Regions from separate parts of the Rhodococcus sp. 1R11 genome, predicted to be linked through region 2. Evidence: riboswitches for the same ligand, from Rfam matches in the RefSeq annotation. Region 2 holds a riboswitch; each other region holds the start of a gene.
The links. A riboswitch is a leader RNA that binds a small molecule or an ion and turns the genes downstream of it on or off. The one in region 2 is predicted to bind thiamine pyrophosphate.
Positions count from the first base shown of each region.

Region 1 (3,272 bases), on a different contig from region 2:
TCACCGGTGCGCCGGTGCACGGATGGGACGGTGAATCGCAGTCGGATCTGCACCGGCTGAACAGAATCGAGAAGTGGCTCGACTACGCCCTCGAGCTCGGTGCGTCGGGCATCGCCCTCGGTCCGATCTTCGAGTCCGAGAAGCACGGCTACGACACCGTCGACTACTACCATGTCGACGGTCGGCTCGGCACCGACGAGGATATCGACTCGCTGATCGCGGCGGCGCACTCCCGCGGCCTGAAGGTGATGTTCGACGGCGTCTTCAACCATGTCGCGCAAAGCTTCCCGAAGTTCCGTGAGGCCCTGGCCGAGGGCCCGGATTCCGAGGCCGCCGGGTGGTTCCATCTGGACTGGTCCGGGAACGAGCCGACGCATCGCAACTTCGAGGGCCACGACGAACTGGTCGCACTCAACCACGAGAGCCCGCATGTGCAGCAGTACGTCGTGGATGTGCTCTCGCACTGGCTCGAACGCGGCGTCGACGCCTGGCGGCTCGACGCGGCCTACGCTGTACCGCCACGCTTTTGGGCCGCGGTGCTCCCGAAGGTTCGTGAGAAGCACTCGGATGCATACTTTCTGGGCGAGGTCATCCACGGTGACTACGACCGGATCGTCTCGGCCTCCACGTTGGATTCGGTTACCCAGTACGAACTGTGGAAGGCGATCTGGAGTGGCCTGAGCGAGAAGAATTTCTTCGAGCTCTCGCATGCGTTGGAGCGCCATAACGGCTGGCTCGACGCCTTCGTGCCCGCCACCTTCGTCGGAAATCATGACGTCAACCGCATCGCCAGCGTCATCGAGGACGAGCGACATCTGCTGCACGCGTTGGTGGTTCTGTTCACCGTGGGCGGTATGCCGATGATCTACTACGGCGACGAGCAGGCGTTCCGCGGTATCAAGGAAGATCGCGTCGGCGGTGATGACGAGGTGCGTCCCGAATACCCGGAGACATCCGAGGATCTGGCCCCGTACGGTTGGCCGGTCTACCGCGTGCATCAGGAGCTGATCGCAGTTCGGCGTCGCAATCCGTGGTTGTACTCCGCGCGCACCGAGACTCTCGAGCTCACCAACACCGCACTGCTCTACCGCGTGTACGCGGACGACAATTCGATGACGGTGGCGCTCAACCTCGGCGACGACGCGATCGACTACGCGGTCGAAGGTGCTGAGGTGATCGCGGGCGAGGCACACCTGGACGGCGGCAGGGTCACGGTGCCCGCGCACGGCTGGGCGATCGTCAGCTGAGTGCTCTGGCCGCCTTTGCGCGGTCGAAGAACGCCAGCAGATGCGGCAGCTGTTCGTCGGTCACGGTGAACTTCATACGGTCGCCCGAATAGCCGATGCTGCCGTCGGATGCTCGCAGACCGAGGACGATCTTGGTGCCGTCCCGCGTCGGCTTCGCGTCCACACCGAGCTGATCGACGTGCCACCGACAGCGCCCACCGGCCGCGATCCTCACGGCGGCGTCGAACGCTTCGACCGTGCGGTGGTCGAGTACAAAAATCACGTTCTCGTCGAGGCGATACTCCAGGTAGACGCGTTCGGCCATGGCGGCACAGTAACTTGTCATCGTCCTATTCGGGTATCTATCAACTGAGCTAGAGACCCGTATCGACGGCAATGCAGCGACCTGCCGAGCCCGGTGGGTACAGTCGAGCGCGACACGGGGTGCCCCCAGGGGCTGAGAACACACCCGTCGAACCTGATCTGGTTAGGACCAGCGAAGGGAATGTCGTGACGTTTCGGTATTCCTGTCTCTCGTGACGGTCCCGACCTCGAACGAGAGGCGAGGCGCATGAAAATCGACGAGCAGACGGTGTTGGTCACCGGCGGTGGGCGCGGACTCGGGGCAGCGATCGCTGCGGCGTTCGCCGGTCAAGGCGCACGTGTGGTGATCGACTATCGCACCAGCAAAGAAGCCGCCGAAGCGCTGGCCGACCGCCTGGGCGGAAATGCTTTCGCGGTTCAGGGTGATGTGACCGACGAGAGCGCGGTGGCCACGGTGTTCGACTCGGCCCGTGCGCATTTCGGCACTCCGATCACCACCGTCGTCAACAACGCATTGGCCGACTTCTCGTTCGACGGTGATGCCCGCCCCAAGGCCGACACCATCACCTGGGAGCGCTTCGACGCCCAGTTGCGTGGCAGCGTCCGCGCCGCGTTGCTCACCACTCAGGCTGCGCTGCCGGGAATGCGTGAGGCGGGCTTCGGCCGAATCATCAACGTGGGCACCAACTTGTTTCAGAATCCGGTGGTGCCGTACCACGACTACACGGCGTCCAAGGCCGCACTGCTCTCGCTGACCCGCACTCTGTCCGCGGACCTGGGCGTTGACAACATCACCGTCAACATGGTCTCGGGTGGACTGCTGCGCACCACCGATGCCAGCGCCGCGACCCCGGCCGAGGTGTTCGACTTCATCGCTGCCTCGACCCCGCTGCAACGCGTCACCACGCCGGAGGAATTCGCCGATGCTCTGCTGTTCTTCGCCTCCCCGTGGGCGCGGTCGGTGACCGGTCAGAACCTCGTTGTCGACGGCGGTCTGGTCAAGAACTGATATGCACCTCAACGCGTTTCTGTACGGCTGCGGACATCACAGTGCAGCGTGGCGGCATCCCGATTCGCGAGTGGAGGACCTGGGCAACATCGCGTACTACGAGGAACTTGCGCAGCTGGCCGAACGGGGAAAGTTCGACGCGGTGTTCTTCGCCGACGGGCATTCCGTTCGCGATCCGGCCGGCGCAGGAACCTGGTTTCTCGAACCGATCACGGCGCTGTCGGCCATGGCCAGAGCCACCACCCACATCGGTCTGGTCACGACTGTGTCGTCGACGTTCTACACCCCGTTCCATGCCGCGCGCATGCTGGCGTCGCTCGATCACATCAGCGGCGGCCGAGCCGGCTGGAACGTCGTCACCTCCATGTTCGACGCCGAGGCACGCAACCACGGGATGGATGTCATCCCGGCTCGTGAGGAGCGTTATGCTCGCGCCGAAGAGTTCGTCGATACTGCACTGGCGCTGTGGGATTCGTGGGACGCCGACGCGTTGACGCTCGATCGCGCCGGAGCGTATGCGGACCCGGCCAAGGTGCATGCCATCGATCACGACGGCAAACATTTTCGGGTCGACGGTCCGTTGACGGTGCCGCGTTCACCGCAGGGCAGGCCGGTGCTGTTCCAGGCCGGGGCGTCGGGGCCGGGTCGTGATCTCGCTGCGAAGTACGCCGAGGCCATCTATGCCGTCGCCTACGATCTCGTTGCAGCGCAGA
Region 1 is NZ_SPNG01000019.1:19,749-23,020, forward strand. Features, by position in the region: gene E4P29_RS24290 (alpha-amylase family glycosyl hydrolase) at 1-1,247, shown strand, start outside; gene E4P29_RS24295 (hypothetical protein) at 1,240-1,551, opposite strand; TPP riboswitch at 1,657-1,749, shown strand; gene E4P29_RS24300 (3-oxoacyl-ACP reductase) at 1,798-2,559, shown strand; gene E4P29_RS24305 (LLM class flavin-dependent oxidoreductase) at 2,561-3,272, shown strand, end outside.
Region 1: another riboswitch for thiamine pyrophosphate. It lies ahead of E4P29_RS24300 (3-oxoacyl-ACP reductase); the one in region 2 lies ahead of E4P29_RS23830 (TenA family protein).

Region 2 (3,272 bases):
GGAGTACACCGCCTCGTAGGCCGATGTGCCGAGTACGACGGTCTCGTATTCGCCTGTGCCACCGTCATTCTCGATGACCTGTCGAAGCCCGGCCTGCTCGCCGGATTCACCGAAACCGGCGTAGACCTTGCCGTCGAGTGCGCGTGGGCTCGCGATGTCGTCCCGATCCGCACGCACTCCGATGCCGGTGGCCCAATGCTGCAGTGGTGCGAGGACGGACACGGTCCGAGCGCCGGCCGATCTGGCGAAGACCGTCGAACTCTGGGTGCTGATACCGAATTCGGCGTTGCCTGCGTCGACGAGCGTGTCCGCGGCGGTGTTGTTGTACGGCAGTACTTCCACATCGAGCCCGGCGTCGGCGAAGTAGCCCTCCTGAAGGGCGACGTAGAGGCCGGTGTGATTGGTGTTGGGAGTCCAGTCGAGGGCGAAACGGATGGTGTCGGAATCCGTCGACTGCGAGCAGCCGGCCATCACCGTGGTCGCGAGGACTGTCGCCGCCATCACCGTGAGCAGTCGAGACGTTCTCATGCGTGCACCGGGCTTTCGGTCGAGGGCCACGCAGTGGGGTGTAATGCGCTGTCCCAGAACATCAATTCGTATCTGGACGCGACGACGAAGGCGTCGATCATCTGCTCACGCTGTAGTTCCGTCGCAGAGTCGGCCGCGTCGTCGACGAAGCCCTTGGCAGCTTCGACGATGGCATGGAATTCGGGTGCGTCGTAGTTGGCCACCCACTGTGCGTAGGGATGACCGGGATCGCGTGCCAGCACTGCTTTCGCCGCTCCGGCCAACGAGCGGCCGACGTCGGCGTAGATCCAGAAGCACGGCAGAACAGCCGCCGCCGCAACGGGATACGGCTCGGTCGCCGCGGCGGCCGTCAGATAGGAGGTGTAGCCGAGGCATACCGGTGACGGAGCCGGCGTCTCGGTGGCGGAGGGGAGAACGTTTCCGGTGAGCATGGCCTCGTGCGAGGCGGCCTCGTCCATCGCGCTCGATGCAGCGCCGGCCCAGAACGCTCCGGCTACCGGTGTCGGGGCGTGCGCTGCCAGCAGGGACAGCGCCTTCACGTAGCCACCGAGATACAGCGAATCCTGTTCCAGATATCGACGAAATGCGTCGAGTGGAAGTGTCCCCGCACCGAGCAGGCGGAGGAATTCGAGATCGTCGATCGCGCGTCTGATGTGCGCGGATGCGTCCCAGAGTCGATCGGTGAAGCGGACCGGGTCCGCAGATACAACAGGCGTCATCGCCTTGACATCCCTTCGTCAGTATTACCTGCATCAGGTTCGGCGGGTTTGATCTCAGCATCCGCATCGGCGGACACACCCCGTGTCAGAACGTCAGTGACAGTAACACCGGTCACCATGTACCGGTGTTACTGCCCCTTGGACCTCGGCCTGGGTCTAGCCCAGCATGTCCTCGAGCTCCATGCCCTTGGTCTCGCGGATGTTGGACTTGACGAAGAGGAACGACAGCGCCGCGAAGAGCGCGAAGCCGGCGTAGATGACCCACAGTCCGACGGACGACGTCAGTGGTGGGAAGGCAAGCGTGACAGCGAAGTTGGCGATCCAGTTCGCAGCCGTACCGATACCCAGTGCCATGGCGCGCATCCGGTTGGGGAACATCTCGCCGAGCATGACCCACATGATGGGTCCCCAGGTCGATGCGAAGAAGATGACGAACAGATTCGCCCCGACCAACGCGATCGCACCCCACGGCGAGGGCAGGCTGACCTCGTCGCCGCTGCCGGTCGCCTGCGAGAAGGCGACGGACGCCATGACGAGTCCGACGAACATTCCGACGGACCCGGCCATCAGCAACTTGCGCCTGCCGATGCGATCGACGAACAGAATGGCCACGAACGTCATGGCGACGTTGATGACCGCCGTGATGACCGAGGTGGTGAACGACTGGTCCTCGGTGAACCCGACCGACCGCCACAGCGTCGTCGAGTAGTAGAAGATTGCATTGATGCCGACCAGCTGTTGCAGGACGGCCATCGTGATGCCCACCCAGACGATCGGCTGCAGACCGAACTTGGGGCCACGGATGTCGGCGAACGACGATCGGGCCTCCTTGCGCAGCGTGAGCCTGATCTCGTGCACTCGCTCGTCGGGATGCAGCTCGCCGGTGATGTTCGCCAGGACCGCGGCGGCTTCCTCGTCCAGATGCTGACCCACCAGATAGCGCGGTGATTCCGGGATCAGGGTGGCCAGGATTCCGTAGACCAGAGCGGGTATCACACCGACGAGGAACATCCAGCGCCACGCCTCGACGCCGAACCACAGGTCGTTGGAGGCTCCGTCGGCCGCGCCTGCAAGAAGGGCGTCGGAGAGCAAGGCAGCGAAGATACCGATGGTGATCGCCAACTGCTGCAGCGAGGCCAGAGCGCCACGCCATTTGGCGGGCGCGATTTCGGCAATGTAGGCCGGTGCGATGACCGACGCGATGCCGATGCCGAGACCGCCGAGCACACGCCAGAGCATGAGATCGGGAACGCTGAACGCGAATCCGGAGCCGACCGAAGAAATGGTGAACAGAGCCGAGCCGAGCAACATCACCTTCTTGCGGCCCCAACGGTCGGCGAGACTACCGGCGAACCAGGCACCGATCGCGCAGCCGATCAGGGCGATCGCCACGACGAACCCGGTGGTGAACGAGCCGAGAGAGAAGTGGCTTTCGATCGAATCGACAGCTCCGTTGATGACCGAGCTGTCGAAGCCGAACAGGAAGCCGCCGACAGCGGCGGCGACGCTGACGCCGATGACCTTCGCTGTGTGACGGTCCGAGGTCTGATTCATGTGTGACGCACCTTCTGGCCGCGCGTGGGCGCCGGCCGCTGGGGAGACCGTACGGCAGGGATTGTCGTACCGTCCTCGGACATTACGCCTGGTCTTTCGCTGCGCGAACGACGCCGTCAGCGAAGGTCGAAATCGTCGTCCGAGACGGTGAAGCCATGGCCGACCTGATCGGTGCAGGTGACTCCGGTCTGCTCGTCGACGCTGCATCGAACCCCGTTGGTGGAGCCACTACCCGGCACGGTGAGTTCTTCGCCGTACGGGAGCGCCGCCGCGGGTCCGTCGAATCGGTGGAATTTGGGATCGCCCAGGCTCTCGAACTTCGCCGGGGAGCCGGCGATGATCTGCACGGAATTGGGTTTCACGCGGTCGGTGGATGCACTGTCGGTCACCTCGGGGGCCGAGTCGGGCAGCGATCCGTGGCAACCGGCGATCGACGTCTCGAGAACGGCTATACCGCACTCGAACTTGCCG
Region 2 is NZ_SPNG01000018.1:7,665-10,936, forward strand. Features, by position in the region: gene E4P29_RS23825 (ABC transporter substrate-binding protein) at 1-528, opposite strand, end outside; gene E4P29_RS23830 (TenA family protein) at 525-1,247, opposite strand; TPP riboswitch at 1,241-1,340, opposite strand; gene E4P29_RS23835 (sugar porter family MFS transporter) at 1,404-2,801, opposite strand; gene E4P29_RS23840 (hypothetical protein) at 2,918-3,272, opposite strand, start outside.

Region 3 (3,272 bases), on a different contig from region 2:
GGCCACGCAGCCGATGTCTTCGAGACGCTTGGCCAGCACCGGGTCGTCGGTGGTGTACGGCAGCACCTGGAAACCGTCGTCGACGAGTTGCTCTGCTGCCCTGACCAATTCGATGGCGTCGGGCAGCAGGGTTCGCTCGTCGGCGATCACTTCGAGCTTCACCCAGTCGGTCTCGAGCGCCTCGCGGCCCAGTTGAGCGGTGAGCACGGCCTCGGCCGATCCTCGACACCCCGCGGTGTTCGGCAGCGGGGCGATGTTCAACCGGCGCAGCAGATCGAGCACTCCCGTCCCACCTGCGGCGTCGACGCGGCGCATCGCGACGGTGGTCAGTTCGGTGCCCGACGCCACGAGCGCCTCCTCGAGGACGGCGAGGTTGGCCGCTCCCCCGGTGCCGGTGATGAGCCGCGAGGTGAAGGTGCGATCGGCAATTGTCAGTCCGGAAGTGGTCACGTCCGTCATGCGCTCAACCACCCTGCACTGCGGTGAGAACGTCGATGGTCCAACCCTTTTGGACGTCGGTGGTCTCCCAGCGACTCTTGGGCAGCACAGCACCGTCGACGGCGACGGCAATGCCCTTCTCGGGCAGCCCCAGGAATTCGAGCAGCCGACGCATGGTCATGTCCTCGGTGAGCAGGTGATCCTCGCCGTTGACGGTGATGCCGATGGCAACCTGTGTCATGGTGTCCTTTCGATTCGAGAAGAGTCGATCTGTGGGCTCGAGATGTCCGAGAAGCGTTCGGGTGTGGCGGCTTTCGCCTCGGGTAGCGCCTCGCCCGATATCAGCGCGGCGACGGCGTCTGCGGTGATCGGCGCGAGCAGAATGCCGTTGCGGCCGTGTCCGGTAGCGACGATCACGTTGTCGGCGAGTCTGCCGATCAACGGCAGTCCGTCGGGGCTCATCGGCCGTAATCCTGCAGCGGTCTCGTACAGTTCGTACTCGCCGATGCTCGGCATCAGCCGTTCCGCGTCGGCGATCAGGTCTCGTACCCCCGCCACGGTGACCTGCGTGTCCTCACCGGATTCGTATTGTGTTGCGCCGACGACCAATCCGTCACCGCGTGGCACCAGGTACACGGGGCGGCCGTGCACGGTTCCGCGGATGGTGCGGCTCGGCGGCGGTGCGGCGCTGGGTCGGCGACGCAGCCGCAGGATCTCGCCTTTCACCGGCCGGACGGGCAGTGTCGGCCACAGTGCGGCGCAGCGAGAACCGGCGGCCAGGACCACCTGGTCGGCGTCGGGAATTGCGTCGATCGAGGTTGCCACGAACTCCACTCCGGCATCGAGACATCCCTGCTCGAGCGCGGCGACCAGGGCCCGATTGTCGACGGACAGCTCGGTCGGTGCCAACAATCCGAGCCGAATGTTCTGCGCCAACGCAGGTTCGAGTTCACGCACCTGCGCGCGGCCGAGAATCTCGAGCTCGTGTCCCTGCTCGCCCACCCATTCGGCGATCGTGCGCAGGTCGGAGGCATCGGCGGAGTCGAGGGCAACCGTCATCGATCCGGTGGCCGAGAACACCGACGGGCCGGGAAGGCGTCCGGCGAAGTCCGGCCACCGCGCCAGTGACGCGGCACCGAGCCGTAGGAGTTCGTGTTCACCGGGCCACCCCTCGGACAGCGGGGCCAGCATGCCGCCGGCGACCCACGACGCGCCTCGACCCAGCGCAGGATCGTGCACCACCACCCGGTGGCCGTCCTCCGCCAGTCGTAGCGCCGTCGACAGCCCGATGACGCCTCCGCCGATTACGACGATATGCACGCGATTCACGTCCTCACTCCCTGCGCCCGCATGATCGGGTTCAGGTATTGACGGTAAGGGCGGCGAACCCACTCTCAGCCCCACGATCCTCGGGACTCCCGCGATATGTCGGCCACTCCGTCGTCGGTCGCGGCTGCCATGAGAATACAGTTCGTTTCGTGCACCCAACTCAGACCGCCCGCAACCAGACTCCTCGCGAGCGTCTTGCGTCCGCTCGCCTCTACCTGTGTACCGATGCCAGGCGCGACAAGGGCGATCTCGCGCAGTTCGCCGAGGCCGCGTTGTCCGGCGGCGTCGACATCATCCAGCTGCGCGACAAGAACTCCGCCGGTGAGCGCCAGTTCGGGCCGCTCGAGGCCAAGGACGAGCTCGCTGCGCTGGCGATTCTGCTCGCTGCCACCAAACGCCACGGTGCATTGCTGGCCGTCAACGACCGCGCGGATCTGGCGCTGGCGTCCGGTGCCGACGTCCTGCATCTGGGCCAGGGTGACCTGCCGGTGCATTATGCGCGCCAGATTCTCGGCCCGGACGTGGTGATCGGACGCTCGACGCAGAACCGCGCGCAGTCCTCGCTCGCTGCGATCGAGGACGGCGTCGACTACTTCGCCGTCGGTCCGGTGTGGCCGACGCCCACCAAGCCCAACCGCTCGGCCGCCGGCTTGGAAACGCTGCGGGCCACCGCGGATGCGCTGCCGGAGCGGCCATGGTTCGCCATCGGCGGCGTCGACGCGACCAATGTGGATCAGGTTCGAGCGGCGGGAGCCGAGCGCATCGTGGTCGTTCGGGCGATCACCGAGGCGCGCGATCCGCAGGCTGCCGCACGCGCGCTGGTACAGGCGCTACAGAACTGACGTCACTGGGCTGATGTCACAAAGCGGATGTCACAGCCAGGCGAGCACGGCGGACGGCGAGAGCACCTGCACCGCGCCGGGCAGTCGATTCTGCAGGCCGCGGTCGGCGGTGACCAACGCGGTCAGGTCCGTCGATCGGTGGGCCTGATCGGTGAGGGTGTCGTCGCCACTGCCGTCCGCGAGAATCACCGGGATGCGCGGATCGTCGATCAGGGCGTCGCGCGCTTGCCCTTCGAGCACGGCCTCGATGCGGGTGAGCCAGCCGTACTGGCCGCTCGGTAGCTCCACCGTGCGCGGCAGTGTCGCGGCCAAGGACGTCAACAGCGCATCCGTCGAGCCGGCGCGGTCCTTCCACCAGCCGTCGGGCCGGGAGCCGAGGACGTTGGCGGTGTCGAGCAGCACGCGCAGCGGCTCGGTACGCAACGACGGCCAGCTCGACGCGAAACCCGGGTGCAGTGGCAGCTCGGCGACGATGGACTCCGGCACCCATCGCAGTTCGGTGCTCTCACCGTTCGGGACGGTGGCGAGCGGGTGATCGGTGTCGGCGATGACCGTGGTGTACGACCAACCGCTCGGGACTGCGGCGGTGACACGCTCGCTGCGCACGCTCAACTGTTCGGCCGCGATACCGGCTTCCTCGTGCGCCTCGCGGACCGCCGCGTG
Region 3 is NZ_SPNG01000001.1:452,455-455,726, forward strand. Features, by position in the region: gene E4P29_RS02260 (thiazole synthase) at 1-459, opposite strand, end outside; gene thiS (sulfur carrier protein ThiS) at 464-679, opposite strand; gene thiO (glycine oxidase ThiO) at 676-1,758, opposite strand; TPP riboswitch at 1,759-1,870, opposite strand; gene thiE (thiamine phosphate synthase) at 1,917-2,609, shown strand; gene E4P29_RS02280 (NUDIX hydrolase) at 2,640-3,272, opposite strand, start outside.
Region 3: another riboswitch for thiamine pyrophosphate. It lies ahead of thiO (glycine oxidase ThiO); the one in region 2 lies ahead of E4P29_RS23830 (TenA family protein).